Regions from separate parts of the Cloacibacterium sp. Arc13 genome, predicted to be linked through region 2. Evidence: riboswitches for the same ligand, from Rfam matches in the RefSeq annotation. Region 2 holds a riboswitch; each other region holds the start of a gene.

The links. A riboswitch is a leader RNA that binds a small molecule or an ion and turns the genes downstream of it on or off. The one in region 2 is predicted to bind S-adenosylmethionine.
Region 1: it holds a riboswitch for S-adenosylmethionine, as region 2 does, so the genes downstream of both, QO190_RS11830 (O-acetylhomoserine aminocarboxypropyltransferase/cysteine synthase family protein) here and QO190_RS08025 (homocysteine S-methyltransferase family protein) in region 2, are expected to answer to the same signal.
Region 3: it holds a riboswitch for S-adenosylmethionine, as region 2 does, so the genes downstream of both, QO190_RS02940 (Na+/H+ antiporter NhaC family protein) here and QO190_RS08025 (homocysteine S-methyltransferase family protein) in region 2, are expected to answer to the same signal.

Annotation. Positions count from the first base shown of each region.
Region 1 is NZ_JASMRM010000018.1:25,948-30,413, forward strand. It holds gene QO190_RS11820 (alpha/beta fold hydrolase family protein) at 1-308, opposite strand, end outside; gene QO190_RS11825 (OsmC family protein) at 311-745, opposite strand; gene QO190_RS11830 (O-acetylhomoserine aminocarboxypropyltransferase/cysteine synthase family protein) at 764-2,059, opposite strand; SAM riboswitch class I at 2,198-2,307, opposite strand; gene QO190_RS11835 (glycoside hydrolase family 3 C-terminal domain-containing protein) at 2,551-4,466, shown strand, end outside.
Region 2 is NZ_JASMRM010000008.1:132,970-137,435, reverse strand. It holds gene metH (methionine synthase) at 1-576, opposite strand, end outside; gene QO190_RS08025 (homocysteine S-methyltransferase family protein) at 648-1,658, opposite strand; SAM riboswitch class I at 1,720-1,830, opposite strand; gene QO190_RS08020 (glucosidase) at 1,980-4,466, shown strand, end outside.
Region 3 is NZ_JASMRM010000002.1:212,446-216,911, forward strand. It holds gene QO190_RS02930 (Dps family protein) at 1-315, opposite strand, end outside; gene QO190_RS02935 (hypothetical protein) at 1,559-2,209, opposite strand; SAM-I-IV-variant riboswitch at 2,453-2,550, shown strand; gene QO190_RS02940 (Na+/H+ antiporter NhaC family protein) at 2,587-3,906, shown strand.

The sequences.
Region 1 (4,466 bases), on a different contig from region 2:
TGGTGAAGTTTTACCATATCACGAATCGTGATTAATGGAAGTTTTTCTTGTTTTTGAAAACTCGTTCCGTAGCAAGAACCTAAAATATTGGCACAAACTATGGTAAATTTTTCGGTGTCTAAAGTTAAATTTTCACCAATGAAATTAGGCCACCAATCTTGCGCATCTGAATTTGCAGTTAAAGCATGACAAACCCACATCACTTTTTTTTCTGGGGCTAGTTCACCAAAAATGTGATAAGCAATTTCTACGTTTTCTAATAATTGATTAGATTCTGAAATAAAATTACCTAAGGAGAATTTATACATTTTTAATTCAATTGAAAATTTACGGGAGTAGAATTAGAAAGGTTGTCATTAATTGGGCATCTTTCTTTAGCATCTTTTATAAGATTTTCTATGACAGATTTTTCAGCGGAAGAATCTATGGTGATATCTAAATCTATATTTTTAAATCCAGCTCTTTCTTCTTTAGAAATTCCCAATAATTTTTGAGGATTGATGTTACCGTTAATATCAATTTTCAAATGGTTGATTTCTATATTTCTCTCTTTTGCTAAAAGATGAAGCACTACATTAAAACAACCTGCATAACTTGCCAATAATGTTTCTACAGGATTTGGCGCTTCATCTTTTCCTCCTAAATCTTGAGGTTCGTCTATGATGATTTCAAACTGTCTTGCTTTTGCAATCACTTTGGTTGCAGACTTACTTTCTGCGCTTATTTTAAAATTTAATTCTGACATTTTTCTTCTTTTTACTTTTTATAATTGTTGAAATGATTGCTCTAAATCTGCGATAATATCATCTATATGTTCTATTCCTACACTTAATCTAATTTGTCCCGGAGTAATTCCAGCTTTTAATCTTTCTTCGTCTGAAAGTTGTTCGTGTGTGGTAGAAGCTGGATTGATGATAAGCGTTTTAGAATCTCCTACGTTTGCTAAATGTGAAACCAATTGTAAATTATCGATGAATTTAATTGCTGCTTCTTTTCCGCCTTTGATTTCAAAATTAAGTACCCCTCCGAAACCTTTTTTCAAATATTTTTTAGCATTTTCATAATCTGGGAAACTCGGCAAACCTGGATACAATACTTTTTCTACTTTTGGATGATTTTCTAAAAATTCTGCTAATTTCTGAGCATTTTCTACGGTTCTGTCTACTCTCAGCGATAATGTTTCTAAACCTTGAAGCAATAAAAATGAATTGAATGGAGAAATAGCTGGCCCGAAATCTCTAAGACCTTCTACTCTGGCTTTGATGATAAAAGCAATATTTCCAAAAGGTCCATTTACACCGAAAACATCTGAGAAAACCAATCCATGATAACCATCTGAAGGTTCAGAAAACTGTGGAAACTTACCATTTCCCCAATCGAAATTTCCTCCATCTATGATGATTCCGCCAATAGAAGTTCCGTGACCGCCAATCCATTTTGTAGCAGATTCTACCACTACATTTGCGCCATGTTCAATTGGTCTGAACAAATAACCACCTGCTCCAAAAGTATTGTCAACGATTAATGGAATATTATGCTTTTTAGCTACAGCTGAGATTGCATCAAAATCTGCCACATTCAACGTAGGGTTTCCTATGGTTTCTAAATAAATCGCTTTGGTGTTTTCGTTAATCAATTCTTCAAAACTTTCTGGCTCATCGTCTTTAGCAAATTGTGCTTCGATGCCTAATTTTTTGAAAGAAACTTTGAACTGATTATAACTTCCTCCGTACAAATAAGGCGAACTCACGAAATTGTCTCCTGCTTGTAAAATATTGGTAATTGCCAAAAATTGTGCAGCGTGACCAGAAGCGGTAGCCAAAGCTGCTACTCCACCATGAAGTGCAGCCACACGTTTTTCGAAAACATCTGTGGTAGGATTCATGAGTCTGGTGTAGATATTCCCAAATTCTTTTAACCCAAAAAGATTGGCAGCATGTTCTGCACTGTTAAAAGTATAAGACGAAGTTTGGTAAAGCGGCACCGCTCTAGAATTGGTAGTTGGGTCGATTTCTTGACCAGCGTGAAGTTGAAGCGTTTCAAATTTTAAATTGCTCATTTTTTTAATAATTTTTTAATTGTTAAATATTAGAGCAACTTATTTGCAGAAAATTCTTGACGAAAGAGCATAAAAAAACTCTTCCGACAAGTCGAAAGAGTTTTTGATATAGTGTATGACTATTTTAAACTGATTTCAGACTTATCTTTCCCGAATTTCGGGGTTGAATTTGGCACCTTACTCTCATTTCTGTTAGCAGGTTGCCAAGGTTTCGCAGGGTCAATTCCCTCCACCTTTCTTAATAAGTTGCGTGTATAAAAGAACGTTTTTCGTGGTGCAAATATAAAAACAAGTTTTACAGAAAACCAAATTTTTAGAAGAAAAAAATATTTTTCCATTTTAAACAAATCTTAACCAACTGATTAACAGGCAATTTATTGATTTCTATTTTTAACTATTCAATATCAAGATAAGTTTTTTGAAAATTTTATTATCTCATTTTGAGATAATAATAAAAAGTTGTAGTTTTACTGCACCAAAAAATAATTCTTATGTTCAAGAAAATTGCACTTGTTTGCTTAGTCTCGTTAATGAGTTTTCAAGCAAAAGCACAAGAAAAAAAGACACAAATTTATTTAGATGATTCGCAACCTATAGAACTTAGAGTAGAAGACGCGCTTTCTAAAATGACTTTAGAAGAAAAAGTAGCGATGCTTCATGCTCAGTCAAAATTCAGTTCACCAGGTGTTCCAAGATTAGGAATTCCAGAATTTTGGACGACTGATGGACCACACGGAATTCGTCCTGAAGTAAAATGGGATGAATGGGATCAAGCTGGTTGGACCAATGACTCCATCATTGCATATCCTGCGCTTACTGCACTCTCTGCAACTTGGAACAAAAAAATGTCTTGGAATTACGGAAAAGCTCTTGGAGAAGAAGCTCGTTATAGAAAAAAAGATATTCTATTAGGACCAGGTGTAAATATTTACAGGACTCCATTAAACGGTAGAAACTTCGAATATATGGGAGAAGACCCATTTTTATCTTCTAAAATGGTGGTTCCATACATTAAAGGCGTTCAATCTAATGGTGTAGCTGCTTGTGTGAAACATTATGCACTTAATAATCAGGAACAATTTAGACATACCAGCAACGTAATTGTAGATGATAGAGCTCTATATGAAATTTATTTACCTGCCTTCAAAGCAGCTGTACAAGAAGGAGATACTTGGTCTATAATGGGAGCTTATGATATGTACAAAAATCAGTATGCAAGTCAAAATCAATATTTATTAAACGATATTCTGAAAAAAGAATGGGGTTTTAAAGGAGTAGTTATTTCTGATTGGGGTGCTGTAAATGATACTAAACAAGCCATTATGAATGGACTTGACATGGAATTCGGGAGCTGGACAAATGGACTTTCTGAAGGAACCAGCAATGCTTATGACAATTACTATTTAGCACATCCTTATTTAAAACTCATCAAATCTGGTAAAGTAGGAACTAAAGAATTGGATGATAAAGTAAGAAGAATCCTAAGATTGGCTTTCTTTACAACCATGAATAAAAACAAGCCTTTTGGAAATATTGCTTCTGAAGAACACAGAGCGATTGCCAAAGAAATTGGTGAAGAAGGAATTGTATTGCTAAAAAATCAAAAAAATGTATTGCCAATTAACATTGCTAAAACTAAAAAGATTGCTGTAATTGGTGAAAACGCCATCAAAATGATGACTGTAGGCGGTGGTTCTTCTTCATTAAAAGTAAAATATGAAACTTTACCTTTAGACGGAATTAAAGCAAGATTTGGAAAAAATGCAGAAGTAGTTTTTGCTAGAGGTTATGTAGGAGATGTAGGCGGAGAATACAATGGAGTAAAAACAGGAAAAGACCTTACTGATAATCGTTCACAAGCAGAATTAACCAAAGAAGCAGTAGAATTGGCTAAAAATTCTGATTTTGTAATCTTCGTGGGCGGACTTAATAAGAGTGACTTCCAAGACAGTGAAGGAAATGACAGAAAAGATATGGGCTTGCCTTATCATCAAGATGAATTAATTTCAGCTTTGGCTAAAGCAAACAAAAATTTCTCTGTGGTTTTAGTTTCAGGAAATGCTGTAGAAATGCCTTGGGTAAAAGAAGTTCCTAGCATTGTTCAAGCGTGGTATTTAGGTTCAGAAAGCGGTCATGCTATCGCTTCAGTTTTAGCAGGTGACGCTAATCCTTCTGGAAAATTGCCTTTCACTTTCCCTGTGAAATTAGAAGACAATTCAGCGCATCAATTAGGAGAATATCCTGGTAATAAAGAAGAATTAGCTCAAGGAAAAGGAAAAGACCAACAAAACCCTATCAACATAAAATATAATGAAGGTATTTTCGTAGGTTATCGTTGGCATGACACCAAAAATATCAAACCACTTTTCAGTTTCGGGCATGGATTAAGTTACACCACTTTCGAAAT
Region 2 (4,466 bases):
AACTGGGAAAATATTGAGGTCGAAAATAATGTCTTCCGCAGGAAAACGGACTGTGTTCGTTAAGAGTTTATAACTTCTTTTACAAATTTCTATTCTGCGTTCGTAATTATCAGCCTGTCCATTTTCATCAAAAGCCATTACAACTACTGCAGCACCATATCTTTTAATGGCTTTAGCTTGACGAACAAATTCTTCTTCACCACCTTTTAAACTGATGGAATTGACTACACATTTTCCTTGAACCACTTGCAAACCAGCTTCTAAAATTTCCCATTTAGAAGAATCTATCATCATTGGAATTCTGGAAATATCAGGTTCTGAGGCGATTAAATTCAAGAATTTAACCATGCAATATTTTCCGTCTAAAAGTCCATCATCAAAACAAATGTCTAAAATCTGTGCGCCACCTTCCACTTGATGACGAGCAATTTCTAAAGCTTCAGAAAATTTTTCTTCTTTAATCAATCTGAGAAATTTCTTAGAACCTGCTACATTGGTTCTTTCTCCAATATTGATAAAATTGGATTCTGGAGTTATAATTAAAGGTTCTAGACCCGAAAGTTTTAAATATTTCATATTATAAATGAGATAATTAGTTAATTTGAAAATAAGATAATGCTTGTGAAAAGCATCGCATTAACTCATCATCAAATTATCACATCAACTTTTCTTGGTTGATAATCTTTAACGATTTTTGCGATTGCTGCAATGTGGTCAGGAGTTGTTCCGCAACAACCACCAACGATATTTACCAATCCTTTTTCTGCATATTCACGGATTTGTTCTGCCATAAATTCTGGAGATTCATCGTATTGACCGAAAGCATTCGGTAAACCAGCGTTTGGATAAGCAGAAATGAAAAATTCAGAATTATTAGAAATGGTTTCTAAATAAGGTGTCAATTGTTTCGCTCCTAGAGCACAGTTAAATCCTACACTTAATAAGTTAAGATGAGATATTGAAACCAAAAATGCTTCAGCAGTTTGTCCGCTTAGCGTTCTTCCAGACGCGTCTGTGATGGTTCCAGAAACCATAATTGGAATCTGAATTTTTCTTTCTTCTTGAATTTGGTCTATGGCAAAAAGTGCAGCTTTTGCATTCAAAGTATCAAAAATGGTTTCTACCAAAAGGATATCAGAACCGCCATCTAAAAGTGCTTCTGCTTGTTGTTTGTAAGCAATTCTTAACTCTTCAAAAGTAATGGCTCTGTAACCAGGGTCATTTACATCCGGAGAAAGAGATGCAGTTTTATTAGTAGGGCCAATAGAACCTGCTACAAATCTTGGTTTTTCTGGAGTTAAAGCCGTGAATTCATCACAAACTTTTCTTGCAATTTTTGCGGATTCATAATTCAGTTCATACACCAAATCTTCCATGTGGTAATCTGCCATTGCAATGGTAGTCGCAGAAAAAGTATTGGTTTCGATGATGTCTGCACCAGCTTCTAAATATTTTTTGTGTACCGCTTCAATAGCATGAGGCTGAGTGAGAGAAAGTAAATCATTATTTCCCTTCAATGGAGATTCCCAGTTTTTAAATCTCTCGCCACGATAGTCTTCTTCCGTAAACTGATATCGCTGAAGCATAGTTCCCATAGCTCCGTCTAGAACGAGGATTCTTTGCTGTAAATTTTGATAAAGTATGTCGCTATTTTGCATTTCAATGTGATTAAAAAAATGAAATGCTATAAGAAAAGTTGAGGGACTCAACTGTTTTTATGTGTTATCTATCCCAAAAATGAGTAGAATGTAGCACCTTTTCTCGTTTCAGAAACGCGATAGGTTGCCAAGGTTTCACAGAGTCTAATCTCTCCACCTTTCTTGATAACATTTCGATTGTATGAAAGAACAAATCTTTTGCAAAGCTATATCATTTTTTTCACAATAAGAAATTGTCATTGAAAAAATTAATCTAAATGAAATTTCATAGTTTTTATTTTTTTCTACCTTCGCATCATGTTATTTTAAAAAATAATGGTTATGAATGCTGAAAAACAACGATTACAAGATATAAATTACAGAACTTGGGGACCTTATGTTAGCAATAGACAGTGGGGAAACGTAAGAGAAGATTATTCCTTTGATGGAAATACATGGGGAGCAACTGGTCATGATGATGCAGAAAGCAGAACTTACAGATGGGCAGAAGAAGGAATTGCGGGAATTTCTGATGACAAACAACGTTTGTACTTCGCTTTTTCTTTTTGGAATAAAAAGGATAAAATGGTCAAAGAACGTTTCTTTGGATTGAGCAACCATCAAGGAAATCATGGTGAAGACATTAAAGAAATTTTCTATTATTTAGACAATACGCCTACTCATTCTTACATGAAAATGGTGTACAAATATCCGCAGAATGCCTTTCCTTACGAAGATTTAATCAAGACAAATGCAGAACGAAGCAATAAGGAAACAGAATATGAAATTATAGATACAGGAATTTTTGACCAAAATGAATATTTCGATATTTTTATAGAATATGCCAAAATTCACCATGATGATATTTTAATCAGAGTTACCGTCACCAACCGAAATACAGAAAAAGCACCTTTGGTGATTTTGCCCACACTTTGGTACAGAAATAATTGGAGTTGGGGGTATAATTCTTATAAACCTAATTTTACAACGCGCCATCGTGGTCAAATAGAAATAGAACATGAGAGTTTGGGCATGAAAAAACTTTATTCTCGTGACAAATCCGTGAAAATTCTTTTCTGCGAAAATGAAACCAATACCGAAAAATTATTCGGAAAAAAATCTGAAAATAAATACTTTAAAGATGGAATTAACCATTATATCGTTCATCAAAAAAACACGGTGAATCCTAAAAAGTTCGGAACTAAAGCGGCTTTTGTAATCGATACGGAATTAGAAGGTGGAGAAACTAAAACTTTTGATTTCAGAATGTCTCCTCATAAAATGGAGAACGCTTTTTTTGATTTTGATGAGGTTTTTGAAGTAAGAAAAAAAGAATCTGATGAATTTTATGACGAAATTCAAAAAGATTTTAACTGCGAAGATGAAAAAAATGTGCAGCGACAAGCTTTTGCAGGATTGCTTTGGAATAAACAATTTTATCATTATAAAGTTGGAAAATGGTTAAATGGAGACCCAAATTTCCCTGTGGAAAGGAATTTTGAGCATCATGTAAGAAATGTAGAATGGAAACACATGAATTGCAAGGACATTATTTCTATGCCAGATAAATGGGAATATCCGTGGTTTGCAACGTGGGATTTAGCCTTTCACTGTGTGAGTTTTAGTATTTTAGACCCAGATTTTGCCAAAAATCAATTGCAGTTATTGACCAAAGAATGGTACATGCATCCTAACGGTCAGCTTCCAGCGTATGAATGGGATTTTTCAGATGTCAATCCGCCAGTTCACGCATGGAGCACTTTTAGAGTTTTTAAAATCGATGAAAAAATCAATGGAAAACCAGATATTCATTTCTTAGAAAGTGTTTTTCAGAAATTATTGCTCAATTTTACGTGGTGGGTAAACCGAAAAGATAAAAATGGGAAGAATGTTTTCGGAGGTGGATTTCTTGGATTGGATAATATTGGTGCTTTTGACAGAAATATGCAGTTCAAAAACGGAGAATATCTAGAACAAGCTGATGGAACTTCTTGGATGGCGATGTTTGCTCTGAATATGATGAGAATTTCTATGGAATTGGCACTGTATAATCCAGTTTATGAAGATATGGCGATTAAATTTTTTGAGCATTATCTCTACATTGCAGAAGCCATGGAAAATCTTGGCGAAGGAAAAAATGGACTTTGGAACGAAGAAGACGGATTTTTCTATGACGTATTGCAACTTAGCGACGGAACTGGAATTTCTCTAAAATTAAGAAGTATTGTAGGTCTCATTCCGATGTTTGCGGTAGAAGTAATAGAACACGAAATGCTTCAAAAACTGCCTAATTTTACCGAAAGAATGGACTGGATTCTAAAAAATAAACCCGAACTAGCCAAATTGGTTTCGCATTGGGATGTAGAAGGAAAAGGCAGAAAACATCTCATGAGTATTTTGAGAAAAACGAGATTGACTAAAATTCTGAATAGAATGTTAGACGAAAAAGAATTTTTAAGTGAATTTGGAATTCGTTCGATGTCAAAGGTTTATGAAAAAAATCCGTTTCAATTAGAAATTAATGGCATCAATCACGTTGTGCATTATACGCCTGCCGAAAGTGATAGTCGAATGTTTGGCGGAAACAGCAATTGGAGAGGTCCGATTTGGTTCCCGATTAATTTTTTAATTGTAGAAAGTCTTCAGCGATTTTATTTTTATTACGACGAAAGTTTGAAAGTGGAGCTTCCTACCGGAAGTGGAAATTTCCAAAATCTAAATTATGTAGCAGATCATTTGAGTCAAAGATTGTGCAATATTTTCTTACCAGATAAAGACGGAAATCGTGCTTTTAATGGGAATGTAGATAAATTAAACCATGATGAACAT
Region 3 (4,466 bases), on a different contig from region 2:
TTTTGCCATTTCCAGAGGAGATGGGCATTTTCCGGGACTTTCTTTTAGCTTTGAGAGTTCTGCAAACTCTATAGTAGTACCTACTGCCATTCCGCCAAGCGTAGAGATGCGTTCGGCTACTTCATCAATGGCTTTTTCTATTGCCTCATACTGTTCTTCGAAGAGGCGGTGAAATTGCATGAAGTCTGGTCCTTTCAGATTCCAATGAAACTTTCTGAGTTTTAAGTATAACACATTGCCATCTGCTAAGATAGTGTTTAGGTTATCACATACTTTCTTGAGGTTTGCAGCACTGATGCCGATGTCTACTTTCATAATGATTATATTTTGTGTGGGTATTGATACAAAAGTAAAATACGATCAAGCAGTTGGACTTATATAATCCTGATGAATTGTTATAAGATTTTAAGGGAATGTATAGGGTATTGTTCCCCGACATCAAATACCTCTCACCTACATTTTTTATAAACTGTATTTTTATTATCCTAGAAAAATAAATTCTTTCAGGCTGTTTATATATATACATAATATTTAAATGAGAACGATTATTTTATAATGTAAACCCGTTGTGCGTTTTAAAATTAAGAAAGGAAAAGATTGTGTATACTGCGAATAATTAAATTAGGCTTCCAAAAATGTCTGATTTGGAAATTGTTGCACTTAATATTATTACAAAATATACATCAATTAACTCTGACTTACAGTTGTTTAGATGTATTTCAGTAAATGATTCGGATGGGGAAATTGAAAGAAGTGTCTAGATTAAAAGAAAAAGAAAATTTTTTCCTTACATTGAAAAAAAACAGAGAGACTTTAAGTAACAAGTTTCAGATTTTTAATGTTGTATTTATTCTGGATCAAATACTAATTAAAATATCCAAAATCAGTAGAGCCAATCGTTCAGCAATATGCAAAACATATGAAATTAAACCTTCATTTGGATATTATGCCGCACAGAAGTCAATATATTTTGGAGATAAATTTCATCTGATTTTCTAGAAGAAAGGAATTTTTCATTCTTTCGATTTTTAGACGGTAAATGTCTTGTTTATTAAATGATATTAAAGAAAATTTTTAGAATTGCTTTTTAATAGGAGATAGAGGATATTTCAACAAAGAAGTTAAAATGGATTCGTTCAACTATTCTATGATAAATTTTTCAGGCCCGATGTGTAAAAACCAACATAATTTTGTAAAACTTTCAATAATGAAATCAAAAAACAGAAAGAGGGTTGAAACCAAGATTTCGCATTTATGTGGACAGTTCACAAACAACAACAAAAACTTTGCAAAAACATTTCAAGGTTTAGCAACAAGAATAGTGTCTAAAATAAATTCTTTTACGATGATTCAATACCTAAATTTTTCATATTTAAAAGAAGTTTGAATAAATTAAAAATTAATTTGTGCTAAATGCACAACAAGTTTTACTTCATATTAAAGATTCTTGACACTAAAAAATCTTTACATTTCTTCAGATTAGTAAAAAAGGGTAGGGAAGGGATTTTCTCAAAAAAACTTTCTTTTTAAAACATGCTCTTTGATATTATTGTTTAATTTAATTCTCTATATATTGAAAGATCATTCTTAATCCCTCTTCATTATCGAGATTTATTTTATTTTTTTTGATTACTTTCAGTATATTTTTTTCTTTTTCTGGAAAAAGACTTGCAAAAGAATTCTTATTTTTTGGTAATGCCGTTAGTTTATCATTGAGTATGATAAAAAAAGTCTCTGGTAAGTTATAAAACATAGCTTGTTTATCTTCTGTATAACCATTTTTGGCCTTTTCAAAGGGCTGAAATTTACTTTTAATTTTTTTAAATACATTATATTTTTTTCCTTCATACACTATAAAATAATATCCCGTATCAATAAGTTTTAACTTTTTGCCAGTTAAAGTTAATAGAATAGTGTCATAATTTGCTGTTTTTGGCAAAATGAATGGTTTTCCATTTTTAAGAAATTCAATGTTATCATTATACATGTCATATCTTGTCATTACTTGATCAGGATATTCTGATATTTTGCTCGCTACAAAATCTTTAGTAAAATATGGGCTACCTTCTAATTCTGAGAGATTATCTTTCCCAATTGTTTTGAACCACATGTTTTCCATTAGACGGTCCCCTCTAAAATCTAAATCCGTTTGACAATAAATGTATGAACTTAATACAAGAGCTACTAAAGTGATAAGATTTTTTATCATAAAAAATTTATATAAGTTTATATAACAAATTTAGCAAAAAAATAAATATAAAGGTTACTTAAATTAAAATAAATTAAATGTAAAAATATAATTGTTAGTTTAATAATATAAAAAAGGAAATGGAAAGGAAATTTTTATTCTTTAATTTTCAGAAATCAGGGAGTTAAAAGGCTGTGGTGATAGTCTATGAGGGCGATTGATAGATTGTATTTGGTTCGTTGGAAGATAATGACTACTTTTGCCGCCTATTATCAGGAACCTCTACGGGAGGTAGCAACCTGCAACAACAAGCAAGGTGCTAAAGCGATAAGCCAAACTTTTTTGGAAAAAATGTTGTCTATCTTTTGTAAAGTTCCTGTGTTAAATTTTTAAATTTTATGAACTCTACAAAAGCAAATTTTCTCAGTTTACTTCCTTTTTTAATTTTCGTAGGTACATTTTTAGGTGCCGGAATTGTATTGCAAGATTTTTATGCCTTGCCATCGCCTATTGCCGTGAGTATCGGTATTATTGCCGCCTTTGCCATGTCTAGGTTGCCTCATCAAGAAAAAATCAAAACTTTTTTACACGGTTGTGGAGAGTCCAGTGTATTGACCATGTGTATTATTTATCTATTGGCAGGCGCTTTTTCTACCGTAGCACAAGTTTCAGGCAGTGTAGATGCGGTAGTGAATATCGGGCTAACCTATATCTCTGCAGATTATTATGCTCTAGGGATTTTTCTTTTGGCATCATTTCTTTCCTTGTCTTCTGGAACCTCGGTTGGTGCTATTGTCGCATTAGGGCCTATCGCGATACAGTTGGCTCAAAAAAGTGGAGCAGACCTTAACCTCATTGGGGCAAGTCTTTTGGGTGGTGCCATGTTTGGCGACAATCTTTCGGTGATTTCTGATACTACCATTGCAGCAGCTCAAACGTTGGGCAGCAGCATGAAAGATAAGTTCAGAACCAATTTTTATTTGGCTGCCCCTGCTGTAGTATTAACGGTGGTGATTTTATTGATTATAGGATTTAGCAATCCTGTTGCGCCCATTGCCTACACGCCAACTCCCATTTCTTGGGAACTTATTTTCCCCTATTTGGTGGTTTTGGTATTGGCTTTTTTAGGGTTAGATGTATTTCTTGTGTTGGTCATCGGGATATTTTTAGCGGGAGCCATTGGTTTATGGCAAGGAAACCTTACATGGTTGAGTTTTGCCAAAGCCAGTTATGAAGGCTTCACGTCTATGACCGAAATTTTCTTATTGTCTTTGCTTACAGGAGGTTTAGCTGCCTTAGTAGAAAAAGCAGGGGGAATTCAATATTTATTGAACAAAATAGAAGCTAAGATTAGCTCAGCCAAATCTGCACAATTGGGAGCAGGATTGATTACAGGTTTGGTAAATCTCTGTATTGCCAATAACACCGTGTCGATTTTAATCTCTGGGAAAGTGTTGAGACCTATTTCTGAACGTTTTGAAGTTCCTGCCCGAAAGATGGCTTCTGTGATTGATATTTTTGCGTGTATCGTTCAAGGGTTGCTTCCTTATGGTGCTCAGGTTTTATTGATTATCGGTTACAGTAAAAATAAAATCAATTATGTGGATATGCTCTCGCATTCTTATTATTTAGGGCTTCTGTTCTTAATGGTGGTGGGTTCTATGTTTTGGGGAAGGTCTAGGAATGTGGTGCCTTCGGGAGGCTCAGGCAACGTGTAACAGAAAAATTGGTGGCTGAGCTTGTCGAAGCCACAGCATCAACAAATAAACTCTGCTTTTCAGATTTAATGTTCTTTTGTCTTGAAACAAAAGAACCAAAAGTTCAAGTCTGGAAATCCTCAGCTAAAAAAGAATAACCTTTTCTAAAAACTCTGAAACTCACTCGGCAGAATGCCGAGCTTAAACAGCAGACTTTTTTAACGAAAAGGTTATTCATTTTTTTTACGCTTGCGGTTTCCTAGGACATCAATTAAAATAGGTAATTTTTCAACGTCTATGTTCCTAGGTTAAAAGTTTTAATATCACAAGGTTCACGGAGAGTTGTTGAAATGATAGCGTTTTTGAGTTCCCAAAGGAACATCAGAGATGTTCTTTAAAGCACACGGATTTTAATGCAATAGATATAAAACTTTATTATAATTTTTTGCACCCTTACTTGTTAATAACTTTTATCAATGTTGTTTGCAAGTTTTTTTCATATTACCTATTATTGTACTATTAATTAATTAAAAACCTAATAATTATGCCTTATCAAATTAACATTAAATCGTTTTTATATT